DNA from 2 places in the Shewanella sp. SW32 genome. Region 2 is predicted to be linked to the other one. Evidence: predicted binding sites of a transcription regulator. Region 2 holds the regulator's gene; the other holds the start of a gene.
What was found. Region 2 encodes ArgR, which controls arginine synthesis, uptake and breakdown. Its sites were predicted from a motif close to ANTGAATANNTATTCANT; they were not measured.

Region 1: L5M28_RS13720 (YjiH family protein) is a predicted target of ArgR. The motif match lies at 11,185-11,202, and genes of this name have one in related genera.

Annotation. Positions count from the first base shown of each region.
Region 1 covers NZ_JAKKSJ010000021.1:28,977-44,605, forward strand. The annotation lists gene L5M28_RS13690 (NCS2 family permease) at 656-2,008, shown strand; gene L5M28_RS13695 (CBS domain-containing protein) at 2,071-2,502, opposite strand; gene L5M28_RS13700 (lysophospholipid acyltransferase family protein) at 2,618-4,504, opposite strand; gene L5M28_RS13705 (UDP-2,3-diacylglucosamine diphosphatase) at 4,494-5,591, opposite strand; gene L5M28_RS13710 (hypothetical protein) at 6,239-6,895, shown strand; gene L5M28_RS13715 (hypothetical protein) at 7,336-9,228, shown strand; gene L5M28_RS13720 (YjiH family protein) at 9,745-11,103, opposite strand; gene L5M28_RS13725 (hypothetical protein) at 11,810-12,523, shown strand; gene L5M28_RS13730 (U32 family peptidase) at 12,560-13,447, opposite strand; gene L5M28_RS13735 (peptidase U32 family protein) at 13,485-14,495, opposite strand; gene L5M28_RS13740 (SCP2 domain-containing protein) at 14,634-15,167, shown strand; gene L5M28_RS13745 (S8 family peptidase) at 15,277-15,629, opposite strand, start outside.
Region 2 covers NZ_JAKKSJ010000032.1:17,202-32,830, forward strand. The annotation lists gene folM (dihydromonapterin reductase) at 1-705, opposite strand, end outside; gene L5M28_RS17820 (thiol-disulfide oxidoreductase DCC family protein) at 971-1,369, shown strand; gene mdh (malate dehydrogenase) at 1,465-2,400, opposite strand; gene argR (transcriptional regulator ArgR) at 2,695-3,165, shown strand; gene L5M28_RS17835 (NAD(P)-dependent oxidoreductase) at 3,308-3,940, opposite strand; gene L5M28_RS17840 (LysR family transcriptional regulator) at 4,047-4,949, shown strand; gene L5M28_RS17845 (Dyp-type peroxidase) at 5,022-5,957, opposite strand; gene ggt (gamma-glutamyltransferase) at 6,206-7,918, opposite strand; gene L5M28_RS17855 (ABC transporter ATP-binding protein) at 8,064-9,143, opposite strand; gene L5M28_RS17860 (ABC transporter permease) at 9,143-10,774, opposite strand; gene L5M28_RS17865 (Fe(3+) ABC transporter substrate-binding protein) at 10,851-11,858, opposite strand; gene L5M28_RS17870 (hypothetical protein) at 12,079-12,480, shown strand; gene L5M28_RS17875 (glutathione S-transferase N-terminal domain-containing protein) at 12,495-13,091, opposite strand; gene L5M28_RS17880 (ferredoxin--NADP reductase) at 13,184-13,933, opposite strand; gene L5M28_RS17885 (DUF5610 domain-containing protein) at 14,058-14,675, opposite strand; gene L5M28_RS17890 (SixA phosphatase family protein) at 14,902-15,519, shown strand; gene L5M28_RS17895 (FMN-binding glutamate synthase family protein) at 15,531-15,629, shown strand, end outside.

The DNA of each region.
Region 1 (15,629 bases), on a different contig from region 2:
TCAGTGCCTCTAAGCATAAGTCATATTGATGTGGCTGTAAAAGCAGAGTAATTTTTTGTTCAATAAAGCTACCAAGATCGCATATTCACGCAGGCTGTGTGAATGACGAGGTGTTCGTTACATAAAGCGTAAGTGTGGCTCCTTGTACAACAACCCCTGAAACGTTAATACGCCAAGTATCAATACACTAAGTATCAAGGTTTGGTTGACTTGCCATATTCTAATATTGGGAGATGAAGGAGGGGGGGGAAGTTAGCGTACGTTTACGCGGCACTGGCAGACTCTTATCGTGATTAATGTGATATTAAGTAGCAGTTATTACATAAGTTTAGGCGTTTTTTTTAAACAACAGATTTCAGTTTTTGCCGCTAATTTTTTATCGAAGTGTAGGCGATGTCTTAGCTATCTTTGGGAGATTCCAGTATCATCCGCGGCCAACAACGGCTGCGTCTACATGGTTAATGGCTTTTTAATCATCGCGAGGCATCACTGCTTGCAGATCATGGATTTTTCCCACAGTAGGAAAATGATGTGGATCTCTCACCCAAGTCTGATGGATTTGGGGCTCTAATCTGCCGCAGCCAGCGTCGCCAATTGCGTTTTAGGGTAATTGGTACCGACCCCATTTTAAGAGATCACAAGGTATAACAACATTATGTCTGAGCAATTGAGTTCAACAGCCGTACCCTCTGGTTCGTTTCTGGACCGTTATTTTTCTATTCAACAACGTGGCAGTACAGTTCGCCAAGAAGTGATTGCGGGATTCACAACCTTCCTCGCTATGGTCTACTCAGTGATTGTGGTGCCTAACATGTTAGGCCAAGCGGGATTTGATCCCGGCGCCGTGTTTATCGCCACCTGTTTAATTGCTTCATTTGGTTCTTTGCTCATGGGTTTATGGGCTAACTTACCTATGGCGATTGGCTGCGCTATTTCGCTCACGGCCTTTACTGCGTTTAGCTTAGTACTAGGTCAGGGAATGTCGATTCCAGTCACCTTAGGCGCTATTTTCCTAATGGGTGTGACGTTCACACTTGTGAGTGTGACAGGTATTCGCCAGTGGGTGCTGGCTAATTTACCAAAGGGCATAGCCCACGGTACAGGCATAGGTATCGGCTTGTTTTTACTTTTGATTGCGACTAACAGTGTGCAGTTGATTGTGGCCAATAGCGCAGGCTTACCGGTGAAGTTAGGCGACATTAACAGCTTACCTGTTATCGCTACCGTTATAGGTTTAGCGGCGACAATTGGTTTAGAGCGCCGCGGTGTACCAGGCGGTATTTTGTTGGTGATTATCGCGCTATCGGTATTTGGTTTAGTGTTCGATCCGAGCGTTAAATACCAAGGTTTGTTCGCCTTGCCTGATTTTACCTCAGAGCATTCACTGATTGGACAGCTCGATATTATGGGTGCTTTTAATCCTGTGGTATTGCCTATCGTATTAGCGTTAGTGATGACGGCGATTTTCGATGCGACCGGCACTATCCGTGCTGTGGCTGGGCAAGCGAATTTACTCGATAAAGACGACAATATTGTCGGCGGCGGTAAAGCCTTAACCTCAGACTCAGTCAGCAGTATGGTGGCAGGTTTAGTCGGCGGTGCACCAGCGGCTGTGTATATCGAGTCGGCGGCGGGGACTGCAGCGGGCGGTAAGACAGGTTTAACGGCTACCATAGTTGGCGTACTGTTTTTGTTGATGATGTTTTTAGCGCCATTAAGCTACTTAGTGCCTGCCTATGCGACAGCGCCTGCTTTGATGTATGTGGGTTTGTTGATGCTGAGTAATGTGGCGAAACTCGACTTTGACGATAAAGTTGATGCCATGTCGGGCTTAACCTGCGCTGTGTTTATCATCTTAAGCTGTAATATCGTTACCGGTATTATGCTGGGTTTTGTGACACTGGTGGTAGGCCGTATTTGCAGTGGCGAATGGCGCAAACTGAAGTTAGGCGTGCTTGCCATCACTTTAGGTTTAGTGGTGTTTTATATGGGTGGTTGGGCGATTTAAGTTAGGCAAACTGAGTGATTTGAACTGAGTTATTGAGAACAGAAGCGAGTGCAGTCTTAGGATTAGCACTCGCTTTGATTTTGTGTCCTGTATTCACAATAGGCACGTAATAAGTCTTTCCAAGTAACAATCCCAACCAATTTACCGTCCTCTAACACGGGTAAGCAGCCGATATCGTTATCTAATAACATGCGGGTGGCCGTATCTAAATTGATGTGGGGTGCGACGGTAACCGGATTACGCGTCATCACTTGATGTACACGTTTTTGTAGAGTTTCTAAGTCTCTTGCGGTTTCCGCGCTACTGCCCAAGTTCGGGCTAATCGCGCGCAATAGATCCCGCTCCGATAACACGCCTTCAAGTTGGTACTCATCGACGACCAACAAGTGATGAAAGCTCGCTTGGTCGAAGATTTCCTTCGCCACAGTTAATCGATCGTCCATTTCAACCGTGACGACTCGGGTACTCATAATATCGGCGATAATGATCGGCATGATGATCCCCTGTTAAGCTTGCGCATCCTAGGATGCGCTCTGTTAATGCGCTGCATTACAGTTACTTATAACAGAGTGGTGCAAGTTTAGCCAACACCCATTACAAAGTTTTAACTCAAAGATCTTGGACCTCTGGCTCATCATCCGCTGTTATTGGCATCCGCTCCGATTCGGGCAAGTGTGCGCCTATGTAGCGTTGATACTTTTTACCTTTCAGTTTGTGGGTGTCCACCAGTACTAAGCCATCGATACAATCGCCAAAGTCGGCGTCGATACCAAAGGCGAGAAACTTAACCCCATCGGTTTTACACAGTTCACCATATTGTTTGTAGAGCGTAGGTACGGCCGCTCCCATACTCGCGAGCACTTGTTTGAGTTGCTTAAAGTTACTCTGATAATCCTCGGAGAAATACAAGTCATCTAACTTAGCTTTTTGGGATTTAGATAAGCCAAAGGGTGACATGGAAACTGCCATCTGCTGCGCAGGTGCAAATTCCCGCGCATAAAAGTGCACTAGCATTTCCCTAGCACTTCCAGGCAGTTGATTACTGATGGACACAGGGCCAAATAGATAACGATATTCAGGATGCTTGGCGAGATAAGCCCCAATGCCAAACCACAGATAATCTAAACTGCGTTTACCCCAATATTTAGGCTGCACAAAGCTGCGACCGAGTTCTAACCCTTGCTTCACAAAGGGCATAAAGCTGTCGGCGTATTGGAATAGGGATTGGCTGTAGAGTGCGTTGTCGCCATATTTTGCTAAGACTTGCTCACCACTGGCAAAACGATAGGCGCCGATAATTTCAAACTGCTCTTTATCCCACAACACTAAGTGTTGGTAGTAGGAATCGTATTTATCGATATCGCGGCGCTTGCCCGAACCTTCGCCTACGGCGCGAAAGGCGATTTCCCTCAGGCGGCCAATTTCCCGCATGATGGGATTACTGTCGTGGTGTTGGTAGAGATAAATCAACTTGTTATCTTGCGTTTCCCCTAGAAGTTCACATTGTTGCAGTGCCGCTTGCAGTTCACGGCGCGATTCGGGGTGGGCGATAGCGCTCTGGGTGATAAACAGTGGATCTTTATCTTTGCCGATACGATACAAGTGATTTTTAAGCAGTTTTATCTTTGTCTTGAGTGGAAAGTCCATTGAGCGTACGGCTTCATTGGGAATGAGCTCGCCAATGCGGATCGGCATATTACGTTTAGCCTGCTTGAACATTTCCTTCACTAGCAGCAGTGTCGCAAGTGGCTTGTAAATCATAGATGCGCCGTAGAAAGTGGCAGAGTTTTTGGCATCTAAAAATATTGGCAGTAGGGGCGCATTGCAGGAAATCGCCATCTTTAAAAAGCCTGAATGCCATTGGGTATCACGCACGCCGTTAGGGCGCAGACGCGAGACTTCGCCCGACGGAAAAATCAGCACTGCGCCTTCGTTACGCAGGTGCTGGTGGATTTTTTCTAAATGTTGTTTCGGTGTGCCACCAGTCATATTGCGTACCGGCAGTAGGATTGAGTGCAGCGGTTCCAGCGCCATCAAGAGTTCATTCGCGACGACTTTAATATCAGGGCGAACTTCACTGATGAGTTTGATGAGCGCTAATGCATCGAGTGAACCTATAGGATGGTTCGCGAATATGACCACTCGGCCTTCACAGGGAATATTTTCTATCTCGTTGGCGGGCACGGTAAAACTAAAGTCAAAACTCGTCAGCATTTGTTCGACAAAGTCTACGCCCTGTAAATAGGTATATTGACTGGCGATATCGTTGCACTGTTTTTCATTGAGCAGGTAACGCAGCATGGCCTTGGCAGGTTTAGCGAGCCAAGGTTTGTCATTGATCGCTGGCAGATTTTGTTCAACCACATTATCAACGGTAAAAATCATGTTATTCGCCTTAAACGGCACAGCATGCTTTTTGTGGCTAAGGTTGCTGTTTAGCATTTTTTCATTGTATTCCATAGCATTATGTAATTGATTCATAGTGTTAGGCAACATCCCTTGGGCGAGTTTCGCCGGTGTTTATGTCTGGCATTTGCTGCGCTGCCGTTTTTTGTTGCTTGTCTTTGTGCGTCTCAGGCGGCTGTTGTACCAGCGCTATACTGTTGAGAATATCGAGCTTGAGCGTTTGCTCGTTCCAGCGGCAAAGTTGTAATTCGCCGCTTAAGGTTTCTGTGATTAAACTGCAGTTTTCGACCCAGTCACCGTCGTTGGCGTAGATGATCTGCCTCTTTTCTGGGGGACTGAGTGGTGAGTAATATTGGGCGGCTCTGGGGTGAGTCGAGAGTTCGGGCTGATGGATATGACCGCAGATCACACCGTCAACATCAAAGTGCTGGGCATAGTTGAGTACTGCTTGACGGTAATGTCCAATAGCGGCTTGAGCCTTGCCCACTTTGGACTTGATATAACTTGCCAGTGACCAATAGGGGTAACCTAAGCGTTCCCGCAAGCTATGGAGATTGCGATTGAGGAACAATAATAGGTCATATAAATGGTCGCCCAATATGGCGTAGAAACGGCCGACACACACATCGGCATCAAACTGATCCCCGTGGAGCATCAAGAGTTTATGGCCGCCAATTCCGTGGTGAATATGTTGGCGGGCAATTTTAATATTCCACAGGCTTAGCTCGGCGTAGGGTTTAATCAGTTCGTCGTGGTTGCCCGGCAGATAAATCACTTGGGTGCCGTTTTGTGCCAGTTCAATGAATTTCTGCAGTACCTTATTGTGGCTATCGGGCCAGTGCAGCTTACGTTTCAACGCCCATAAATCGACTATGTCACCGACCAGATACAAGTGCTGACAACGCACGGTTTCAAGCAAGCTGAGCAGGTAGTCAGCCTTGCAATCCTTACAGCCTAAATGGATATCTGACAACCAGAGGGCGTTAACTGTGATGCTTGCTGTATGGGCTGAAGTTAATGCGGATGGGGTAATCGCGGCACAATTGAATTGATTTGAGGATGTTGGTGCTAATGTTGGCGTTTGTGTTGAGCGATTAAAGATGGGAGGAGAAAGGCTGGGGTCATTTATCTCTTCCCGCGTAGACCTCTCAAGTTTCCTGAAATTAAATCCTGTCATCTCGTATTCACCCCATTAGGCTGTTAACGAATATGAGCTTAGTGGGGGGCTTTGACCGAATGATGAAGTTTAGATGACATGCAGATGACAAAAGGTGAATTAGCCTGGACTGAACCTGCAAGATTCACATCTGGATACAATTAGATCCGATAGGTTGGTTTAACTTACTTCTGCCCCAAAGCAAGATAACTTTGTTGTCAGTTTGCAGCATGAATTGTCATTGTTTCCCCAGTGACTCGCCGTCTTTTTATTTCATAAGAAGTATCCCTATAGGCTCGACGGCGGCATCCATGCCGCCAACGGTCACTGTTGCAACAATGCCAATCCTCACTGACCCTTTCGCTGTTCGTTTAGCTAAAAAGCCTATGCCCCAAAACGAGTTAGATGAATGAATCTAGACAAGCATAGGCACCCATGATGGATTAAATTTTAGTAATGTTAAAGTGGCTATGCCCTGCAGTGGTTGAGATAACGTTTATGCTCAAAAAAACCTTTTTTCTTATCACAAAAGCCAAGCTGGCTGCCTGATCATATGACGGGGTAGACGTCCATATATGGCACGGTTAATTTAACTATGAGAAGGATTGGCGTTCAGATATCATTCGCGGCTTGAAATCACGTGGCTAGCATAACAAAGGAACAATCAATTGAGCGTAAAAGAAACCTTAGATGTTTGTCAGATAATCATCGAGACAGAGAGTTCTGGTGCTGCCATTCTCACTTCATACCTAGCACCAGTAGCGATTGTGTTATCAGCATTTATTGCTGCTTTAGTTGCAACTTCGAGTAGCAAAAGAACACACCTATTGGATAAAAAAAGAGATGTAATTCTTGAGATTACAAGTGAAATAGCCAACTTACGCATGTATGTAGTAGAGAAAGTGCTTATAAAATCACAAGAAGACAATGATGAATACACACTGCACGTCAGAAGGGAAATGCTTGAAATTACTAAAAAATTAGTTCTAGCAACGGATAAATTTTATGTAATAAGCTCAGACTCGAATAGTGCTCGATTAGAAAAGCTATATTTTCAGCTTATTGAAAAATTGCGCGAAGGAATAGAGTATCACTACAACCCAAAAGAAAATATAATACCAATTGATTACCTATGTAGTTTCAATGATTTAAGGGCTGACGTAATAGAGGTGCTTAACAACGAATTGAATGACTCTAATAAGACTTTAAAGACTTTCAAAAGCGCAATTAAAGCTACAAATACCTCAGCCACTAAGATGTTAAAACCAGAAAGTAAGACAACAGATGTACAGCTGGATGATGAACTGCAGTCACATAAAACGTGACCGTTTTCAGGCGTAATGCTCTGCTAGGATCAAACCGACGGTTTAATCATTCCTGACTACGAGCGCACTATACAAATGTTGAACTAAGCCGCTACGCGGAGCCAAGTGCCGGTTCAACCGATAGTATTTACCTCATTGAGTCCGTTAGACTTTAAAAAATGTGATGGAACACCACAATGACAAAGGAATTTCAATGAAACACATACAAACCAAGCCATATTACCAGTTCAAAACAGCTCTGCAGCCCCTAGCCAGCATCAAAAAAAGCAAATTCCCATAGCATAAAGCGTACCAATTAACCTGGACTCGGCATCGGCCAAATCAAACAAGTGGCTTGTGCCATGCAAACAGCGCATCGCACAAATACTAAAACGTTAAATGGTCAGCGTACAAGCTATAACCACAATTGATAATTTAATAAACAAGGAAATCGAATTCTAATGAGAGACCCTAAGGTACTTACATCAGCAGCGCTATTTAGAGCCCTTTATGATAATAATAAAGACATATATGATGTAGTTTCTGAGTTTATCCGATCCACTGTGATCCTGAATTCAACATGGTCATTTAATGTTACGGAATGCACTGCTAATCTATATAAAGACTTTGGCTTTCAGCTCCCTGATGCAATAGTAAATACCTGTTTAAGAAGTCGGTTGGTAAAATCTGGTGAGCTCACGGTAAATCATGGTGTTTACTCCGTTACAAATAATTTTGAACATTCAAGCAGTATTCAAAGTGAGTATGAATCTACCAAGGGAGAGTACGACGAAATACTGAAGGAATTAGTTCGACATGTAAAAGGCCGATCTACTATTCTTGTAGATGAAAGTAAGTTAAGGTCAGCATTTAATGACTTTTTGCTGTATGAAAACTATACAAAAGAATATGCTGAATACATAAGCCACTTTCTTATTGCAAATCAGGACAATGTTCTCTTTAAAGAAAAGCTAAATCGGATCGAAGAGGGGTTGGTTCTGTATACTGGAATACGGTATACCTCTGATCTATCTACTCTTGGTAATTGGAGTGGCAATCTTACAATATTCCTTGATACAGAACATCTGTTTAGTGCTATTGGGTACAATGGTATTTTGCATAAAAGAGTATTTGATGACTTTTTCTCATTGGTAAAAGAGGTAAATCAGAAGAATGGTGGAAGAATACTTTTAAGATACTTCTCTGAAACTGAAAGAGATGTAATTGATTTTTTCTATGCTGCAGAAAAAATTCTCGAAAATAAAAATCAAGTTGATCCATCAAAAACTGCAATGCTATTTATTATTAATGGTGCTAATAGCAAGAGTGAAATTATATCTAGAAAAACTATATTTTTCGATAGCCTAAAAAAATGCAGGATACTCCTTGATGATAATAACAATTATTACAAAGAAGTGGACTATAACGTCGAAAGTCAAACTACTATAGATGCTTTAAAAGAAAGATTCAATCATCATACTGAAGCCAGTAAATATGCCGATATACTCAAAAGATTTACAAAGATAAATTGCTTGAGAAAAGGCGTTAGCAATACTGGAATAGATAAGGTTGCGGCAATTTTTATGACCGAAAATGGGCTGACACAAACAGTTGCGTTTTCAGATCTTGTGAGATCAAATGGCGGTATACCTTTTGCTACAAATATTGAGTTTATGACTGAGAGATTGTGGTTCAAGCTAAACAAAGGTTTCTCTGGTGATGTCAGTCTGCCAGTATCATTTGACATAGTAACAAAAGCGAAGATTGTATTCTCATCACAGCTTAATAATGCAGTTTCGGATAATTTTAGAAAGTTAAAAATCGAGCATAGGGAGGGGAGGTTAACCGACGAGCAAGCAGCGCTTCTTATAGCTGAGTTAAGAGGTAAACCTTCAAATCCGGATGATTTTACCGAAAATGATTTTGATGACTCTATTGATTTCATTGGATCAAAATTCATAGAAAAAACGCTTAGAGAAAAGTCTGTGCTTGAAGAGTCGTCACGGAGAGGTGAGGCGGCTGTTGAAAAATTGAGGCTGTATGAGCATGATAAAAAAATCGCTACAAACAAGCCTATTAAGGCTGTTGCACGGAGACAATATCGGCTAGCCCAATTATTACTTTATATATTATTGCCAATATTCCTAATTTTTAAGCTAATAGATTCTTATTTTCAGAATGATACTACGTTGTCGCTAGTATTTGGCTTGTGTAGTTTAGCTAGTCTCATTTATCCATTTGTAAAGTTAAAATGGATAAATAAAAGGCTTTGGAGGCTTTCAGCCTTGGTCTATAAACAATCACTTAAAAAGGCAAAGCACGCAGACACCAAAAAATTACATGAAAAACAGTAAATTTTTTGGTGCTGGTGTTTGTGGCGTTAACCCATAGAAATTTTAATCCGAAACTTACGAGTTAGAGCAAAGGGTCTATCACGCTTTTGTCCAAAAGCGTGCTGGGTATCTCCTTCATACAGACTGGTTACACTAGTGCCCAAAAGGTGAGCAATGGTGATTGGCGAGACGACCGTCCGCCCCATGGATGGGGCGGTCGAGCATCCACGGACGGACTAGCTGCGTGTCGGAGAGTGAATGCCATGGCAAGCCTATATGATTGAATACCAGCCAACACTTAGATCCCTGTGACTGAAATAGCAGGTCACCCAGTACAATTTGCCTACACCTTCTGTCCAAAAGTGAGTTGTGTGGTGTCGAGTGGAGATTGTACGATTAAGTCACGCTATATAATCAAAACAGCCAGTTCGTGTATGAGTTAGTGCAAAAAGGGGAGTCAGTTAATCTGACTCCCCTTTTTTAGAACGTTTGTTGGACTTACATTAAAACCTACGTTAGGCCCAAACTAGCGTAATGTTAGAACAATAAATGGGCTACACCTGCGATAACAGGCAGTGTCACTAAAGTGCGTAGAATAAACACCACGAAAAGCTCAACGAAGTTGACGGGAATTTTACTGCCGATAAGCAGTGCACCGACTTCACTCATATAGATCAACTGAGTCACAGATAAGGCTGCAATTACAAAGCGGGTCATATCTGATTCAATTGAGCTGGCAAGGATTGACGGAATAAACATATCCGCAAAACCGACCACGATTGTTTTAGAGGCTTCAGTGGCTTCTGGAATATGCAGTAATTCGAGTAATGGAATAAACGGCATCCCCAGATAGTTAAATATGGGCGTGTGCTCGGCAATAATCAGTGCCAGCGTACCAATGGCCATTACCACAGGGATAATACCAAACACCATATCGACAACGTTTTTAATACCTTCATTTAAGACCGCTTTTATGCCACCAGCACTGGCGGCTTTTTCTAAGGCTTTATCAAAGCCCCAAGATAAGGCGCCATGTCCTGCTGGGATCAGCTCATCATCTGGCATGCGTGGTGTGTCATCTATGTAGTTGTCTTTCTTCCACGATAATGGTGGCAACTTAGGTACAATCACAGCGGCGGCAAAACCCGCGAGGCACACAGTCAAATAAAAGGGCACAAACATATGCTCTAACTTAACTTGAGAGATCACCACTAAGCTGAAGGTAATCGATACCGCCGAGAAGGTTGTACCAATAACTGCGGCTTCTCTCTGGGTATAAAAACGGGCTTCGTATTGTTTGCTGGTCAGCAAAATGCCGACACTGCCATCACCTAACCATGAGGCCATACAATCGATAGCACTACGACCCGGTAGATTGAACACGGGACGCATGACTTTCGTTAAGAGTGTGCCAAAGAGCTCGAGTAGGCCGAAGTTCAGCAGCAGCGGCAGTAACATACCCGCAAAGATAAATACCGAGAACAACACAGGTAATAAGTCGTTTAAGACTAATGCGCCAGTGCTCGAGGAGTTGATGATCTCTGGACCTAAACCTAAGTAAGTCAGTACGATAAACACTGCACCTAAGATCCGCGTCGTCAACCACATAGGGCTGACATTCAATAAACCATTAAGGAAGTGATTTTGTGTAACGAATGTGGGCTTAAACACTTTTGACAGCAAAGAGGCCAGCGCCGTAGTCACAACAATAATAGTCACTATGAGGGTTAGCACACCGCTCAATGCGCCTTGCAGTGCTTTAGATATGATAGCGATAGGAATTGTGATCGCATCGTTGTAGCTGATAGGGGTCATAAATAACAACAGACCAATCAGCGAAGGGACGATAAAGGTGAGTATCGTCTTAATGTTTCGGTTTTTATTTTCAGTAGCCAATGTTGTACACCTTAAAGTACGAGTCGTACATGGTAAATTTGAATAAATAGCCGCACGTAACAAGCTGTCGACGCTAATTAAGGTGCATTTAAATTCAACTCAAAAACGAGAATGGGGAAGATTACTCGCTTAGCTTCTCTATGTAAAACGATTCGCTAGTTAGTTTGATATAAGCAGCAAAACAGCATAGTTATTTTACTTCAGTTGTCGATAAATTAAGAGTGGCTATATTGGCTTGTATTACTGTAAAAGCATTATTAAACATGGTCTTACCATCAATTACCTTAGGTTGGTTAACGACTGGTTAATTACTTGTTTACTGATGTGTGTGAAACTATCTAGATGTTATTTCTGCACAAAAAAACATCAGCAACTTTAGCGCTACTGCCATGTTGGCTGGTTTTCTGTTCGATTTGAAAGTGCAATAGAGATAACTCTGGCTATATAGCGTTGACGAGAACCTGTTGTGCATATCGCGGTAATGTTAAGGAGTCTTGGGCACTAGGACACATTTTTATGCGATAAGCCTTTAAATCGACCTATCTCTAAAAGTGACCTTCTCCATTATCTTGATGCTTTTGTGATTGACTAAAAAGTCGCAAATAACGATGAAAGTAAAAATATTATTCATAAAGCGGATACCCGCCGCTTTAAATCTTCTCATTTCCATGTAAGTTAGTATTACTCCCATCCAGCTCTAGTATTCATGATCGCAAAAGTACAGAAGGTTACGATTAAAGGCGGCTCAACACTGGCCATTAAGTTTGGTTTTTTGGGGATCTTTGGGCTTTTAATTGGCATTGTTATTACTGTTTTGGGGTTCGATGATTCTGAATTCCATCGCTTCAATTTTTTGAATCACACCCTAAGTGAATTAGGGACTTATGGTCATTCGTCTTTCGCTGTCATTCTCAACGGTGGGTTGTTTTTTGGCAGTTTAAGCATCGTTTTCTATTGTTTGTCTTCTTTGCAGCAGGTGACTTCTTGCTGGGGATACCCTTTCTTTATCAGTTTGGCTCTCACTTTTCTGGCTTTAGCGAGCGTGGGATTATTTCCGGTGAACGTGTATCACTTGCATGTTCTTGGGCTGAAATGGTTTTTCTATCTGGGGAGTTTGAGTGCGATCTTCTATTTAGCCTTGGTCTGTTTCGGCAAGTCTAACTTTGGCCGTTGGACTGGGTTGTTGGCGTTAATAGTCTTATGTAGCATGTTGACGTTTCTGTATGCGCCACAGCTCAATTTAGGTTTGACCGAAGGCGATAGACCGTTTTATCAGGAGATGGTATTGCAACTGCCGCGTCCTACTTTGTGGTGGCCAGCCCTACTAGAATGGATTGGACTGGGAAGTTTATTGTGTTGGACAAGTGTGCTGCTTTTTAGCCAGTTAAGCTTCAGCCAAGATCCCAAAATCATTGGCTGAGTTATCTTTAAATTTAGGCTTAACTTCAGCTCTAGGCTATGGATTCACATGCACAGCAAGGCCCGCTTCACCAAACCAATAACCGTTGCACTGGGTTATATCAAGGTTGCTATTCATTGAGAAATCCTGAGTATTTTTAGTCGCTTGAATCGTATCGACCAAAGTATTGGCTTTAGTGATGCAGTCAAGACTACTGGGTGATACTCGAAACACATCGACCCCCATCTGTGTCATTGCCGCTATTTCACTGCGTAAATCTAAACAGCTAGCGGATTGGGTTTGAATTCCATTGAGCCTGAGTAAAGGCTGCTGCTCTTGGGTTTGTGCGAGTAGTCCTTTACTGTATTCACGGCATACCGTTTCGCAATGATCTTTCGTGAGCTGTTTGTGTCTAGCGGTAAAGCAGCGCGCCGAATGGGCGAGTGGTAAATAGCCGTGGCCGAGCACTTCCACCTCAAATGATGGCTGTTCTTGAATTACTTGTTGTAACCAAGCCTTAGATAGCTCCACTGGCATGACAAATCTTTGCATTCCAAACCGCTGCAAGATGTCTAAACTAGCACGATTGTAGTTATTGATACTCGCGCCGCAGACAAAGGGTAACTTACGCTCTTTGGCAAGATACACTGCCGCCATATCGTTTGCTTCGACGATAAATTCACCGTTATCGACCTGGCGTTTGAGCTCAGTATATTCAGATGGCGCTTCGATTAAGGCCAGCGTCGAAAGCACGACTTCTTTACCCGCCTGCTTGAGCATTTGCGCCAGCTCTAGATAATCGCCCCACTTGAGTTCGCGTCTGCGGCTACAAACCGCCTCACCTAAATATACTAAGGGAATTTGACTGGCGGCGACTTGCTGGTAAAAGTCAGCGACTTGCTGTTTCTGCCAGCAATACAACAGTGGTCCTAGGGAAATCTTCATAAGGTGTCCTTTGTCAATCTTGCTCTCTATTTACCTTTTATTGCCAATCGCGCTCGTAGGCGCCAAGCGTAGTGATCTGACCCTCGGATACTTTCGCTAGGGCTTGTTCCCAATGGGGTTGATTTTGGCTTTGTGAGTACAGCGCTGGATTATTTAGATAGGTGTCTATGGCTTGACGCCATACTCGAGTGACTTGTTCAACATAGGCGGGGCTGCGTTGACGTCCTTCGATTTTCAGCGACACTATGCCAGCTTTGGCTAGCTCTGGAAGTAAGCTTAAGGTATTCAAACTGGTTGGTGATTCGAGTAAATATTGCGGTGAATCTTGATCTGCTGTGATGTAACGGCCTTTGCATACCACGGGATAACCCATTTGTTCGTCGAGGGCCGATTTATCAATTAACACATCGTTGAGCCGGGTTAATCTGTTCTGTCCTTCTTCTTGCCAGCGTACGTGTTTTGCTGGTGAACAAGATCCACCGGTGTTGGGCGATTGGCCCGTTACATAGGATGACAGCTGGCAACGCCCTTCGGCCATAATGCACAGACTACCAAAGGCGAATACTTCCAAATCCACTGGGCTGACTTTAGCAAGATCCCGTACTTGTTTCATGGATAACACCCGTGGCAATACTACTCGGGTGATGTTAAAGGCTTCTTTATAAAAGCTCAGCGCCCCCAGATTGGTTGCACTGGCCTGCACCGATAAATGCAGTGGCAGGTTTGGATAGTGCCTATGGGCATAATCGAGTAAAGAAAGATCGGCGACAATTAATGCATCCATACCCAGTTTTGCCGTTAAATCGATAGCCTGATACCAACGATGCTCTTCACCGGGCTTTGGAAAAGTATTTAAGGTCAAAAAGATTTTTTTGCCGTGCTTTTGCGTCAGCTCAGTGGCTTCTTGCAATTTTGCGGGGGTGAAGTTTAATCCTGCAAACGAGCGCGCATTGGTGTCGTCTTTTAACCCTAGATACACAGCGTCGGCTCCGGCATGTAATGCCAACTTTAGCGAGGCCAGATTTCCTGCTGGACACAACAGCTCCATAGTGATGCTCCCGATAAAATGATAGCCGCTGAGTGTAGGTAAGATTGAATGGCGATGAATTGATTTAAAACAGGTTTAAGATCATAAAATCCCGATAAACTGGGATATATCATGTTTTATTCTTGTAGGGTTCCCACCATGTCCGCTGTTTTTTTCGCAAAATTTGCTCAGCAACTTTTAGAGTTCACCCCAAAAGCCATCGGCTTTCCACTTGCTAAGATGCCGTTTAGCCTCAAAGCAAAAGCCATCAGCCAATTGCTTGAACTCTTACTTGCCGAGCAAGCTGCTGACGATGAGCTTGGATTTTTGACGGATAAATGGGTCGCGATTCGAGTGGAAGATATAAACTTAGCCTTCGAAGTCAGTTTTAATGGAAAATGGCAAGTCAGAGAGCTCACCGATGCGCAGGTGACCTTTAGTGCCAACTCTGCCGAGCTAGTGTTAGTGGCGGCGGCGAAGGAAGATCCCGACACGCTATTCTTCCAGCGTAAGCTGAGTATTCAAGGTGATACTGAATTAGGGCTCGAAGTGAAAAACCTGCTGTTAAGTATCGAATTTGCCAGTATGCCAGCCCCAATTCGTCTTAGTGTTGAAAAGCTTGCCGCTGTGATTGAGCGTCTGCAAATTGAAGCGAAACCGACAATTATTCTCGCCAAATCCCCAAGCTTTTAACGTTATGTAGTGAGACTACACACTGCTAATTCCATAAAGAAGCCCGCTAAGTTGTTATCTTAGTGGGCTTATTTTTATTTAAACTTTACTGTATGGTTTGGTCAATGAGTTAGTAGCTTGCACTCAGTTGTAGTCCCGAGTAGCTCGAATAAGCGCGTAACATCACATGGTAAGTTCCCGCTTGAGTCACGGTAATCGAACAGCTTTCATTGTTCCCGTTTTTATAGGGACGGCAATCATAGCTGGTGGTCGTTGGGGTAGTGCCTGCTTTAACATACAGGTCTACATCTCCAGTTCCGCCACTGGTGGCAATGTTGAGTTGGCTATTGGCTGGAACCACTATCTTATACAGTTTCTCTGTTGCCGTTGCCCCGCTTAAATTCGTGACAGGTACGCCATTGGTTAAGCAGTTTGCATCGGTGCAGCTTCCGCCGCCATTCAGGTTATAGCTGGCTGTCAGTT
Region 2 (15,629 bases):
GGTGACGTAGCGGCTATCCAGCAGATATTCCACTAAGTCGATAATTTCCTCATTCCCCGCCTCTTTCGGCAACAGCGCTTTGGCTAAAGTTTTTTGCTGATAGGCAGCATCATCACCCACATTAAATAGGATCATCGCTGGCGCAATCGAATTCACTTTGACCTCGGGCGCAAACTTGGCGGCAAAGGATAGCGTCATATTGTGCAGCGCAGCTTTACTGGCGGCATAGGCAATATGCTTCTGACTGCCCTTCTCTGCCACATAGTCAGTAATATGAATCACATCACTGCCGCCGATTTCATCGCCAGCACCCGCACGTAGCTGCGCCTCTAAGGCCAAGTTCAACTGATAGGGTACGCTCACATGCACTTGCATCATCCGCTGCAGCACTTCGCTCGGCGCAAAAGTGGTACTCTTTAAAGACTCATTCTTTGTAAGCACAGGATCCGGCAGCCAGTCAGAGGCATTGTGAATAATGGCGCGAATTTGCGGCAATTTAGCTAACTCAGCAATTAAGGATTGCACTTGGGCATCGTCATAAAAATCACAGGGATACAGAGTCGCACCTAAAGCGTTCAGCTCATCAATGCTAGCGTAATGGCTGCGATAAGTACCAATCACACGCTGACCTTGGGCGAGAAAATGTTTAGCTAAGGCGTAACCTATGCGTTTACCCACGCCTGTGATTATGATGGGAGATGTCATACCTATCCTTTTGAGTCGTTATTGGTCAGGTTTTACCTTGTTCGCTTAAAAATCAGCAATCAAGTTAAACTGATGAATAACCAAGATGTTACTGCACTCATTTGAATTTAACCTAACAAAAAGCCAAATGAGGTCTGATCCGTTCTACAATCACCTCGATCTAAAACCCTTTCTTCTGCGTATAGGGTAGAAGAAAACCAAGCTTAAGTACTCAAGCCAAGAGCTTAGACCAAGTATTGTGATCAAGTCATCAGAGGTAATACCGATGGAACTGCGGATTTTTTACGATGGAAATTGTCCATTATGTAGCGCCGAGATGCGCCAACTGAAAGCGCGCGATCCGAAGAACTTGATTGCGCTTGAGGATTTAAATGCGCCAGACTTTAGTAAGCGCTTCAGCCATATCGATAGAGACTACGCTAATACGATTCTCCATGGCGAAACCGCAACGGGCGAAGTGTTACTCGGGTTAGATGTCACTTGCAAAGCGTGGGCACTGACAGGGACGCGCGCTTGGATCCAACTATTACGCCTGCCCGTGATTAAAACTGTCGCCGATTGGTGCTATCTCAGATTCGCAAAACACAGATATCGCATCTCTTATTTACTGACGGGCAAAGCCCGCTGCGATGATAACTGCCAAATTCCCACTAAGCGCCGCTGAATGAGCTTTAGAAAGAGTAAAACGCAGGCATAAAAAAACGGAGCTCAATGGCTCCGTTTTTAATTCGTCATAATCTAAAAAGATTATCCGAAAGATTATTTAACGAAATCAACGCCTAGTTTGATATCGCCTTTCAGCGTATCTAACATAGAATCACGAGCGTTAGCTTCGAATGCACTCACTTCACCGTAAGGCAGTACTTTTTCAATACCGTTTTTGCCTAACAGCACAGGTTGTGCGAAGAATTCAGCATGCTCGCTGCCGCCGTCAACATAGGCGCATTCAACGATGTTAGCTTCGCCTTGCAGACCACGAACCAAAGACAGACCGAAACGGCAAGCCGCTTGACCCATAGACAGAGTCGCGCTTCCGCCACCGGCTTTAGCTTCAACCACTTCGGTACCCGCGTTTTGGATGCGAGTCGTCAGACTTGCCACTTCTTCGTCAGTGAAAGTCGCGCCTTCAACTTGAGACAGTAATGGCAGAATAGTCACGCCGCTGTGGCCGCCGATCACATTCACTTTAACGTCAGCAACGTTCAGGCCTTTTAATTCGGCGATGAAAGTTTCAGAGCGGATCACGTCTAGAGTCGTGATACCGAACAGACGGTTCTTATCGTAAACACCCGCTTTTTTCATCACTTCTGCAGCGATAGCTACGGTCGTGTTGACTGGGTTAGTGATAATGCCAACCAAAGCCGTAGGGCAAGTTGCCGCTACTTTTTCGATCAGGTTGCGAACGATACCCGCATTGATATTGAACAGATCTGAACGATCCATACCAGGCTTACGTGCAACACCAGCAGAAATTAGAACAACGTCAGCACCCACTAGGGCAGGCGTTGGATCTTCACCAGCAAAACCTTTGATTTCAACAGCAGTTGGAATGTGGCTCAAGTCAACCGCAACACCCGGAGTTACCGGTGCGATATCATATAGAGACAATTGTGAACCCGCAGGCAATTGAGTTTTTAACAGTAGGGCAAGAGCCTGGCCGATACCACCAGCAGCACCAAGTACAGCAACTTTCATAGTTATCTCCGTTATTTCTCGGATATGTGTGACATGGATCTAATTTGCGTTGGCGTCACATTACTGGAATGTCACAACAATTTCAATTATCCCTTAGTCGTGGGACAAAAGAATTCCGGAATAACGTAGAAGCAATGTAGAACAATTACTCAATTTGGGATTTTTATGCCCCCAGCAAACACTTAACCACTGGGGCTTAGTGAATTTTTATTCAACCAATCTGGTTATTTGTTGACAATTTTTCTAAAAATATTCAAAATGGGCCTGTTTTTTTGAATAACGAATAATAATATTATGCAAACGACCAAGAATCAGGATGACCTTGTTAGAATTTTTAAGTCGATTTTAAAAGAAGAGCGCTTTGGCTCTCAGAGTGAAATCGTCACCGCCTTGCAAGCTGAAGGCTTTGGTAATATTAACCAATCGAAAGTGTCACGCATGCTCAGCAAGTTCGGCGCAGTGCGGACTCGCAACGCTAAGCAAGAGATGGTGTATTGCTTACCAGCCGAATTAGGCGTACCCACCGCGGGTAGCCCACTGAAGAATTTGGTACTCGACGTCGATCACAACCAAGCTATGATCGTCGTGCGAACTAGCCCAGGTGCCGCGCAGCTGATTGCCCGCTTGTTGGATTCTATCGGTAAACCAGAAGGCATTTTGGGTACGATTGCCGGTGATGACACTATCTTTATTTGCCCATCGAGCATCCAAGATATCGCCGATACCTTAGAAACCATCAAATCTTTATTCAATTATGCAGAATAAAAAAACAGGTCAGTGAGCTGACCTGTTCTATCTGTACATTTTGAAGTGCAATATAGCGCTGGTTATTTGGCCATTGTCCCGATTACGTTACACATTCAAGCACAATATCTAACTCACAATATCTAACTCAACTATAACGATATCAGTAAGCCACACTGATGCGCTGGTTTGGGTGAGCGCCCTTTTCGGCTTCATCTACCATGGCTTTTGCGTAATCAGTTACAGAGATACGGCTTTGACCATTAGCATCGGTAAAGAAGCTATCGCCACCAAGACGGTACGGGCCTTCACTCTCACCGGGATAAATCTCAGCCGCTGGGCTCACAAAGGTCCAATTGATTGCCGTTTGCGCCGCACGGAATACCTTCAAGGCTTCACCCTGAGCTAACGCCTCATCTTTATATACTGCGGGGAAATCTGGGCTAGAGACCAGCGTCACACCCGGCGCCACTTCTAAACTCCCAGCACCACCGACCCACAATAAACGTGGCACGTTAGCGTTAGGCAGCACATCCAGTAAATGCTGAACCGTACTCGCCACTAGACCATGATTTTGTTGGGCGCGGCCACCAACGGCGGCAATCACGACATCTACGCCAGCAAAGGTATCGGCGACCAATGGCTGCTCTAAATCCACGGCACGTATTGCCACGTCAGCCACGGATAACTTGCTTGGGTCACGCACTAACGCTATCACTTGATGCCCGCGACTCTGTGCTTCTTTTAAAATTGCACCACCGATCCAACCCGTTGCACCTAAAATTGCGATTTTCATTTCATTGTCTCACTCAGATGATTTACATTGGATCCAGTTTACTTGCAGTTTTTCACCTAATAAACATCAATAATTGAGCATGATTGTTTCAATATAGGATACTAATGTGGATAAAATTGCCGCTATACGCAGTTTCGTCGAAGTCGCAAACTGTGGCAGCTTTACCAAAGCTGCCGAACATTTAGACCTCAGCCGCCTGCAGGTTTCCCGTCATATTCAAGAAGTGGAGCAGTGGTTGAGTTTACGCTTATTACACCGCACCACGCGCAGCGCCAGCTTGACTTTGCAGGGTGAGGAAGCGCTACAATTTTGCCAGCGGATCTTAAGTGAAGTTGCAGCCATGGAGAGCCGTGCCCACAGCCATAACAGTGAACTGGTAGGCAGTATTCGTATCGCTACGCCTATTGGTCTTGGGCAGCACAGTCTATTTGATGTCGTCGATCGCTTTATTAAAATTCATCCTAAGGTCAACATTCAACTGGTGATGTCGGACAGTTTTGCGCAATTGGTAGATGAAAGAGTCGACGTGGCGCTACGTTATACTGAGCAGCCCGATGAGAATCTCATAGCTCGGCGTTTGATGACCATAGATGCGGTACTTTGCGCGGCGCCGAGCTATCTTGATAGCGCAACGCCACTCCTCGAACCCATTGATCTACTGGCCCACAACTGCCTCATACACTCAGCGCAACAAAACTGGCCTTTTCTAAAAGAACTGCAAGCCGAGCACGTCAAAGTTACAGGGAATCTTAGGGCTAACGATATGGGAGTGTTGGTCAGTGCGGCGCTACGTGGACATGGCATAGTGCGTTTACCCTGTGACTTAGCTAACCAGTACCTTGCCAGTGGTCAACTCAAAGAAGTCCTACCCGAATTTACGACACCAGGCCAAACCTTGTGGGCGGTATATTTGTCCCGCAGTTATCAGCAAAATCTAGTGCGCGCTTTTATCGATTTCACCGCCCTGCAATGGCAGCTCGATATCAAAAAATGGGTTCCCGCGCATTAGCATAAAAAACGCACTTAGGCGTTAGCTTAAGTGCGTCTCGATTGATGCTAATCCGGCTTGATTATAGAAAGCTTATTCGTCGAACTGCAGCATAAAATCCAGTGCGGGGGCAAAGAAAGATGAACCTGTCATCGCCTTAGTAAAATGCATCAAGTGATCATGATTGCCTGCGCCATCACCAAACATCATGCTATGCAGCATCTTTTCAAAATGTTCTGGCGTGCGGCAGTTAGAGATAAACATTAATCCCTGCTCCTTCAGCGAACCATAGGGCATACTCTGACGCAGGATCTCCATTGATTTACCATCGGCATCTTTAAGATTAACGCGCTTGATATGGCTGGTCAGTGGCTTATCTTCAGATTCATACTCGATATTATCTTGCTTAGTACGGCCGATAATATCCTCTTGTTTTTTAACTGGTAATCTATGCCACTTACTCAAGTTATGGGCATATTTTTGCACATGGATATAGCTGCCACCCTTAAACTCAGGATCCTCATCACCCACAAGTGCCACTTCCTGGCGGTGGCGCCCCTTAGGGTTTTCGGTGCCATCGACAAAACCAGTCAAATCGCGGCTATCCATAAATCTAAAGCCACGCTCTTCTTCAACTAACTCCACTAAGTCTTCAAACATTTGGCTGATTTCATTAGCCACTAGATGCAGAATGTCGTAACGATCACTGCGAATATGCACGAATAAATCATATTCAATTGCAGGCGCTTCACGACTGCCCACTTGCATCGCAGGGAAAGGTTTGAGCAGTTCTGGGCGAGCAGTAGGATAGAGGCTATCCCAATAATTAGCACCAATACCAACAAAACCATTGAATGCACTGTCGGAATATTGATCTGTCAGCTCATAAATATACTGCGCAACGTTGGCAAGACAGGGACGTAATTGCGACTCGACATTGTCATTGGCATTAAACATCAAATAGACACTGTGTAAGTTCCCCTCTGCACACACACCCAACTGTTCACGCGGCATATTTTGAATATCCATTTGGTTATCACCCTTTTTCTAAATTCATTCTCGGCAATATTATCCGCAACTTTACCTAAAAATGACATTAACTAACGCACAGTTTGCTCTGATCTGTTTATGATAATGCCAATAGCGGAGCATTATCCCACCCCAGACCCTTAAACATAAAAATTGACGAGACCATTAAAGTCTCGCCAATCTGTTAAATCGAATCAATGACATCAGGTTCACTCAGTGTTGAGCTTACCTTAGCATTTATCTTAGTGTTAATAGCCTGCGGCGTGACCATCCTTGCGACTCTCAGAGGCCGCACGATATACGCCGGTTTCGGCATTAAATCCAATGGCTTGATAGCCACCAAACTCCCCAAGTCCATCACGCAGCACATGGCCTTTCTTAATCAACTCACGACGGGTTTCTACCGGAAAACCTGATTCTAGACTGACGTAGCCACCATCATTCATCACTTCGCCTGTGGGCTCGGTTGAACCCATATGCAAAATTCTGGGGGCATCGCCCGCTTCTTGCAAGTTCATTTTAAAATCAATCAGATTCATTACAATCTGCGCGTGCATTTGTGGCTGAGTCGCGCCGCCCATCACCCCAAAGCTCAGCCAAGGTTTACCGTCTTTGGTCACAAAAGCCGGAATAATGGTATGGAATGGACGCTTGCCCGGTGCGTAGGTATTAAAACGCCCTTCCGTTAAATCAAACATTTGCCCGCGGTCTTGCAGCACAAAGCCGAGATCCGGCGGTGTCATCCCTGACCCCATACCACGGTAATTACTCTGAATGAGTGACACCATGTTGCCATCTTTGTCAGCGGTAGTCAGGTACACAGTATCGCCATGTTGCAACGCTGGATTACCCGCATCGACACTCTTGGCGGCTTTTGTAGGGTCAATCAACTTAGCGCGATCATAGTTATATTTCTGTGAGATAAGCTCAGTAACGGGCACTTTATTAAAGGCCATGTCGGCATAAAACTTAGCTCTGTCGGCAAAGGCGAGTTTCTTTGCTTCGACAAATAAATGAACATATTCAGGACTATTAAAGCCCATGGCAGCCACATTAAAGGGTTCCATGGTTTTTAAGATTTGTAGCGCCGCAATGCCTTGACCATTAGGTGGCAGTTCCCACACATCGTAACCACGGTAGTTCACCGAAACGGGATCTATCCAGTCGCTAGTATGGCTCGCTAAGTCATCATAACTTAAATAACCACCTTGGGATTTCATGTACTTATCAATACTTTTGGCAATATCACCTTTATAGAAAGCATCGCGGCCGCCCTTGGCAATTTTCTCATAGGTGTTAGCAAGCGCGGGATTTTTAAAGATTTCCCCTACGGTAGGCATCTTACCATTAGGCATATAGGTTTCTTTAAAACCGGGGAATTTAGCCAGTTTTTTACCACTGCCATCAAGGTAATAGGCAATCAACTCTGACACAGGGAAACCATCACGGGCGTAATGAATGGCAGGCGCGAGGTTATCAGCCATAGCTAATTTACCAAACTTATTATGCAGCTCATACCAACCGTCCACAGTGCCCGGTACAGAAACAGGCAAAGGTCCAAGCGGCGGTAAATAGTCTAATCCGAGGGATTTAAGCTTTTCTAAACTTAAGGATTTGGGACTGCGCCCCGATGCATTAAGACCATAGAGGCGTTTATCTTTTGCGCTCCAGACGATAGCAAATAAGTCCCCGCCGACACCCGAGCCCGTTGGCTCGACTAACCCTAACATGGCGTTAGCGGCAATCGCTGCATCGACCGCACTGCCGCCCTGTTTGAGTATATCAATAGCGACTTGCGTGGCTAAAGGCTGACTGGTCGCCGCCATCCCTTGGGTTGCATACACTTCTGATCGCGTTGCGAAGGCTTTACCTGTGATCCTATCCATGGCCATCACTCCTGAAGACGATATTGCCGTTGCTACAATAACGAGGGTGCAAATTGAATTTATTGTTTTTATCATAATTCCTCCAAAACCGGAGGATAAAAGTAGCAAGGATGGTCGAAAATATCACCAACCAATACCGCATAGACCCAAGTTTAACGTAAGCAAAAATGTCGTACTTTAGTTGGCTATGCTATATCAGCATTGAATAAATACTCATCGCTTAGATTGGGTCCCCACAGTTTGAATATGCTGAAGATTCAAACAGCACAAGCGAATGCGGCTCAGTCGTTACCCCAACCTTTTGACCGATACTTAGCTGCATCATTTGGCTACGCACCTCCACATAATAAGCATGGGAAGCGGCCTCAATTTTGACCCAATAATGACAAAAGGCGCCTAAGAAACGTCGCTCAGTGATAGTACCTACGCCCTGTTCATCGGCGCTGAGCGTCAATTGCTGTGGTCGCAAGAATACTGTTCCGCTGAACTCGCTCGGCAAATTTAATGGCGTGAGGCTGGTTAAATGACCTATGGGAGTGACAACACTGTGCCCATCAAACACTGCTGCAGGTAAGTAATTACCGCTACCTAAAAAGTCCGCCACATAGCGGCTGTTTGGGGCAGCATATAAAGCTTCGGCACTACCATGCTGCACTATGATGCCTTGATTAAAGATGGCTAAAGTATCTGCAAATACAAAGGCTTCATCCTTGCTATGAGTAACAAACACCGCGCTGACATTACGCTGTTTTAAGATGCTGCGAATTTCCGCCATCATCTCGTAGCGCACTTGGGCATCAATATTGGAAAAAGGCTCATCGAGCAGCAATAACTGCGGCTCATAGGCAAGTGCCCGCGCAATCGAAACTCGCTGCTGCTGACCGCCAGATAATTCATGGGGATAACGCTGTGCCAACCCTTCAAGTTTGACCAAGGCTAGCATTTCATCCAAACGTGCCTGACGTTCTGCGCCCGACAATCTAGCCACCCCAAAGAGGATATTTTCCGCCACAGTCAAATGAGGGAAAAGCGCATAGTCTTGAAAAATCATGCCGATGCCGCGCTGCTCGCTAGGTACAAACTGGCTATCGCCACTCACTATGCGGCCATTAATCTGGATTTCACCTTGGCTTATGGCCTGTAATCCAGCAACCGCACGTAATAAGGTCGTCTTGCCACAACCGCTTGGGCCTAACAACGCCAGGATTTCCCCTTGGGCGAGCGTTAAACTCAAACCTTTAAGTACTTGCTGGCCCTGATAATCGCTATGAATTTGCTTAAGCTTGAGCGTACTTGTCATCAGCTGTGATGCTCCAATGAACGGTTTAAATAAATAAGCGGCACTAAACCCACTAGTACAATCACAATAGCAGCTAATGCGCCGTGCTCGAGTTTTTCATCGGACGCAAACTGGAATACATAAGTTGCAAGATTCTCAAAGCCGATAGGCCGCAGCAATAACGCAGCGGGCAGTTCCTTCATGCTTTCGATAAACACCAATAAAGCGCCCGCAAACAATCCCTTAGCAAGTAAAGGCAAATGCACCCGCCGCAAAAGTTGCCGAGGAGTTTGCCCCATGGTCAGGCTCACCATGTCTAGCGATGGCGAGATGCGTTTATAACTGCTTTCAACACTGCCAATCGCAATTGCCACGAAACGTACACAAAAAGCAAAAATCAATGCAATCACACTGCCTGTAAGGATAAGACCAGGACCTGCTATGCCGACAAGATCCGCCAGATCGTTAATCGCAAAATCTAGCATAGTTAAAGGCACTAATACCCCAATAGCCAGCACAGTGCCTGGTAAGGCGTAGCCCGTCGAAGCTAACCGTGAGGGCAAAGCATCACTCTGTCTTGGGCTTATCCGGCGAACGAACATAAGCAGTAAGGCGATTAAGCAACAGAGTAAACTGGTGATCAGCGCAAGACTGAGGCTGTTAAGACTCAATTGCCAAAAACTCTTATCCCAGCTTTGTTCAAAGTAACCAATGGCATAGGATAATAAAATCCCGAAAGGTAACAGAAAGGCTAATAGCAATAGCATGCCGCAAAAGCTGAGTGCTACCAAGGTTTGAGTCATCGAGAGTCGATACAAGTCAGTGACTTGTATACGTGATTGTTTTTGGAATAACTGCTGTTTACGACGGGCAAAACGCTCAAATCCAATCAGACTAAATACCACCAGCAAGATAATCGCCGATAACTTAGCGGCGGCGGTCAAATTGCCATAACCCAACCAAGTGTCGTACACGGCTGTCGTTAAGGTAGGCACGGCAAAATAGTTAACCGTTGCAAAATCAGCGGCCGTCTCCATCGCCACTAAAGCCACCCCAACGGCGAGCGCAGGCCTTGCCATAGGCAAAGATAAACGCCAAAAACTTTGCCACGGTGAACAGCCCATAATGCGCGAAGCATGGGCCAAACTTAAGGATTGCTCCATAAAAGCGGTACGCGTCAAGAGATAAATATAGGGAAACAATACCAGCGACAACATACACGCCGCGCCGCCTAAGGTACGAATATCGGGGAAGAAATAATCCTGCGGTGAGTCCCAGCCAAATATCGAACGAAGACCGCGCTGCACTGGCCCCGCATAATCGAGTAAATCGGTATAGACGTAGGCAACAATATACGCAGGCATAGCGAGGGGCAATAATAGCGCCCATTGCAAATATCGCCTGCCGACAAAGTCACAACGAGCCATCAACCAAGCGCAAGGTAACGCGAGTAATAACGCCCCCAGACTCACCCAGAAAATCAGCAATAAACTGTTAATGATATATGTCGGCAGAACCGTTGCCATCAAGTGCCCAAACACGGCTTCGTCAGGCTGAAAAGCTTGAAATATCAACGCAAATAGTGGCAATACCAGCAAGGCGGCCACGGCATAACCAGCAAGCGACCAGCTTCTGGCTAATCCTAAAATCATGTCAATCCTTAAAACGTCACAGCGCCAATCACTGGCGCTGATAACCTAAATCTGCATTTTGTCGCTAGCACTGGAGCTAGAGATCAAACTGCACTTCATCTAATAGCTTAACCGCCGCTTGGTGATATTCTGCCAACTTAAAAATGGGCAATTGATCTGACTTAAACTTACCCCATGAAGCCACTAAAGATGAAGGTGCCACATCGGCTTTCACTGGATATTCCATATTCACATCGGCATAGGCCTTCTGAGCAACATCGGCGGATAAGAACTCCATCAATTTGATCGCATTGGCTTTATTAGGCGCATGGCGAGTGAGTACCATACCAGACACATTCACATGGGCACCGCGGTCAGCTTGGTTCGGGAAGTTGAGCGTCACAACTTCGGCAATCGCCTTTTGCTCAGGATCCTGCAACATATTGCCGTAATAGTAGCTATTACCAATGGCGATCTCACACACACCTTCTTTTACTGCGGCAATTTGCCCCCTGTCGTTCCCCTGAGGTTTGCGGGCTAAATTAGTTTTCACGCCTTGTAACCAAGTTTTTGCCTCAGCTTCACCGTGATGAGCAATCATAGATGCGACTAACGCTATGTTGTATGGATGCTTACCACTGCGAGTACAAATCTTTCCTTTATATTTGGGTTCGGCTAATTCTTCATAGGTCAATTGCTGCTGGCCTAAACGATCCTTGGCTGTATAGAGATTTCGCACCCGCATAGTCAGGGCATACCACTGGCCATCGGGATCGCGATACTGCGCAGGAATATTGCTCTCTAGGAGGGGATTTTTGACTGGAGAGGTTAGATCTTTATCCACTAATTCAACTAAACGTGAAAAATCAGACGTCAGCACAAGATCTGCTGGGGATAAACGGCCTTCACGGACGAGACGCTCGGCAATACCGTCTTTAGCAAATACCAAATTCACACCTATGCCAGTTTCTTCGGTGAAACGCGTCAGGATAGGCTCCACCAAGAAAGCTTGGCGATAAGAATAAACGGTTAATTTATCATCTGCATTCGCTGAATGCCCAACCGACATTAACCCAACAATAGCCGCGCAAGTTACCCATTTCATTACCGAATTCTCCCCAAAGTGATGACGTGTTCAGCAAAATTAGAACACTAACGCATTAATGATAATGCTTATCAGTTTCGCAAGAGTAATAGATACGGAACTCGAGAGCAAGCAGCTAATTAACTTTATGTTTTTAATGGCATTAATCTGAAAATTTGAGATTATCTCAAATCAAACTAAACTGAACCTTAATTCGATTAAAATGCTTTCAGGAGGCGTTATGTTAACTGTTTTGCTGCTAGGCGTAGCCGCAATTGCGCTATTTTGCTTATTCAAACTCAATAGTCGTCCCAAAAGACATAAACACTCTTCTCAAGCTGCTGATCCCAGCATTAATAAGACTCACAGTTTTCACAGTGTGAGCATTGTGAATAACGGCAGTTGCTGTGAGCAAATTGAAGCGCTTTCTGGAAAACGATTTTTATCGAAAGATGCGCCCGAAATTCCGATGGAAGAATGCACTATGGCAAACTGCCAATGCCGCTATCAACACCATGAAGACAGGCGCCAACTAGGCAATGATCGCAGAGTAGAATATGGGGTTACTCGTGAGTTATTCGGCGCTTTTGGTGAACAAAATCGCCGTGATAGGCCAAAAGGAAGACGCGCAACCGACGGTTGAGCATCCTCTGCGGATTATTGGGGACGAGTTTGAATAAATGCAGGTAAATCACGCATTTCACTGAACCAAAGTGCTGTCGCAGGTGCAACCTTACGCCAATCTAGCTCTGGATGTCTAAAATCCACATAATCGAGTAAGCAAATCAAAGCTAATTGCGGTGCTTGAATCGTGGTTTGGGTGATCACAGTTTGAAGCTCAATCTGCATAAGGCCGCGCAGCAGTGCTTGTTCAAAACGTGCAGTCCAAAATACTGATCTCACGCCTTCTTCTTCACGCATTTGCTCTTGGCGTAATTTCACCGCGCTATCGATTAAGCCTTTGACTAAAGAATACTGACACTCCAGCACCCAGTTATTATTTGAGATCCCAAACATCTTACGATCACCAAGCTCTGCATCTAGGTAACGCATGATCACTTCACTATCGAATAGTGCTACACCATCGTTGGTAATAAGACATGGGATCTGTCCTAACGGGTTAGCATCGAGTAATTCTGCGCTGTTTTCAAAGGGATTAACTAACTGCTCTTCAATATTGTTAATCCCTAGATACTGGATTAAGGCTCTTACACAACGGGCATAGGGCGAAGCTTGAGAACTTAACAACTTCATCAAAAATTTCCTTTTGTTTGCATTAAACGCTATGGCTTTTTAGGGGCAAGAACGGAAACAAGTTTACTCTCGCCTTCTATGTAAAATTGAGATTACCAGTATTTTTCAACGGTAATTTGCCCAGGAGCACGGCGTAAATTCTTCACTAACCCTTTATCGAGTAAAGCGGCTTGCGCACCATTAATCATACCCGGATTGCCGCAGATCATAACTTGAGAGTCAGCTGCGTTTAAGGTTAATCCTGCCTTTTTTTCGATTTCACCCGAGACTATTCCCTCGGGAATGCGGCACTGCAAAGCATCGGCAAAGGGTTTACGGGTCACACTCAAGACTAATGTAAATTGTTCAGGGTATTTGCGTTCTAAATTACGCAGCTTATCAAGATATGCCAAATCCTGTGCCTCGCGCACGCCATACACAAGCACGACTTTTTCAAAACGCTCCCAAGGTTCATCGGTGTCGAGCATAGACAAAAATGGCCCTACTGCTGTTCCTGTGGCTAAAAACCACAAATGCTTCCCTTGGAGTTCACCCTTAGGAATTTCAGCTAAGGTCATAAAACCGGTCGCGGTTGAGGTAATTTCAATTTCATCGCCTATTGCAAGGTTGTGTAATTGAGGCGATAACAGGCCATCCTCTACCGCAACGGCGAGCACCTCGGCATAGGGTTTATCGGGAGAATTGACTAAGGAGTAGGCTCTAGCCACACGCTTATCATCTTGCATTTGACTTAACTTGATAAACTGACCAGGAATAAATGGAGCTAACTCGGCAGCAATGCGCAATGAGAATAACTTATCACTCCAATCAATACGTTCTATCACTTGTCCCCTAATCCACATAACTTGCCCTCAAGCGAAACGTTAAATAGGCTTCCAGCATAGACTTTTTTCTGCACAACAAAAACCCCTTATATAAGGGGCTTATGACTATAACGCTGAATATAGAACTGAAAATACTGAGGTATTAACTCGGACTCGATGCTGTCTCATCAGTCTTCTTGTTAAAGCTATCTCTAAAGGCTTGCAGCCCCTCTTGCACTAAGCTGTAGGTTTTATCGACACCATCGGCAATATCACCCTGTAATACTTTAAGGCCGGACAGAATATCTTTAGCCTCTTTAAAGCCATTGTCGATGGCACCGCCAATAATCCCCATAAAGCTATCGAGTTGTTCATCTAAGCTCATACCTGAATGTTGCTGCTGATGAATCCCAAAGAATTTAGTCGCAAAATTCACAATGCGATCAGCTGTGGCCTCTGGAGACATATCAACGCCATTATCATAAGCGGTTTGAGTCGCGTTTTCGCCCATAGTAGGCGCTAGCTCTTTGTTTATGGCATCAATAGCAGCACGATAGAGCAAGGTCATAGACTGATCGCCTGACTTAATGTTTACCTCTTGCTGCGCCGATAAAATCGCTTGATTCATTAATAACTTACTTGTCTGGTATGCCGTTTGCCTCGATGTGGCTTTCGCGTCCTTCGAATCACTCACTTCGGTGCCCTTAGACGCCGTGTTTTCAGCATATTTTTTCTGTGGCAAAGGAGTACTTTGCACTTGAGGGGGTTTATTGATTTCCATGATGACTATCCATTCAATTCGGGTCGACTTAATTATCGACCAAAATTTAACCAGCTTTAGTAATTTTTAGAATTGAAGTACCATCTGACCACAAGGCCATGATAAGGCCCACATAAATTAAGTGGGTTCATTCTTTAATAAGGTGCATAAAGCGCCAACCCACCGCAATGCAGATCATTACTATCGCTGAGCTTAGACATAAGCCAATAGAAAAGGATGTTACACCATGGCAGCAGGCCGCAGTTTGAGTCATTTCCGCTTTCACGAGTTTACACTAATCCTTAAGCACTATTTTAAGCATAATCTGGGTATCAATATAAAACGCTTTAGCCTGCTAACAAGCCTCGTCATATTCACTTGCCTCGGCTTTACTCCCATTAGCCAAGCTCATGCGGAGAGCAGACTAATTATTTTAGTCAGACATGCCGAAAAAGCCGACACGCCAGCCAATAACCCGCAGTTATCACCCAAGGGAGAAATACGCGCAGCATCACTGATCACTGCCTTGAGCCGCACGCCGCTGTCGCAACTTATTGCGACTCAATACCTAAGAACCCAACAAACACTCGCGCCCATCGCCGAGGCTCGCCACTTACCTGTGACGATAGTAGAAGCAGCCAAACCTATCGAAGGACATATTCAACACATTGTCGAACAAGTGCATGCTGTAAAGGGCAATACACTCATCGTTGGGCATTCAAACACTGTCCCACTGATCATTAAAGCCCTTGGCGGACCAGAGATCCAAGCGATCAGCGAAGATGACTATAGCCAGCTGTTTTTACTCTCTCTTAATGATGACCAACCTGCGAGCTTGATCGCCACCCGTTACGGACAAGAATAAGGATAAATAACATGAGTGAACTCAATTGGTTTATGTGGGGACTCGATCTATTTTCAGGGCTGTTTTTGATTGTAATAGGACTCGCTGTACTCGCGGTTATTTACATGTAT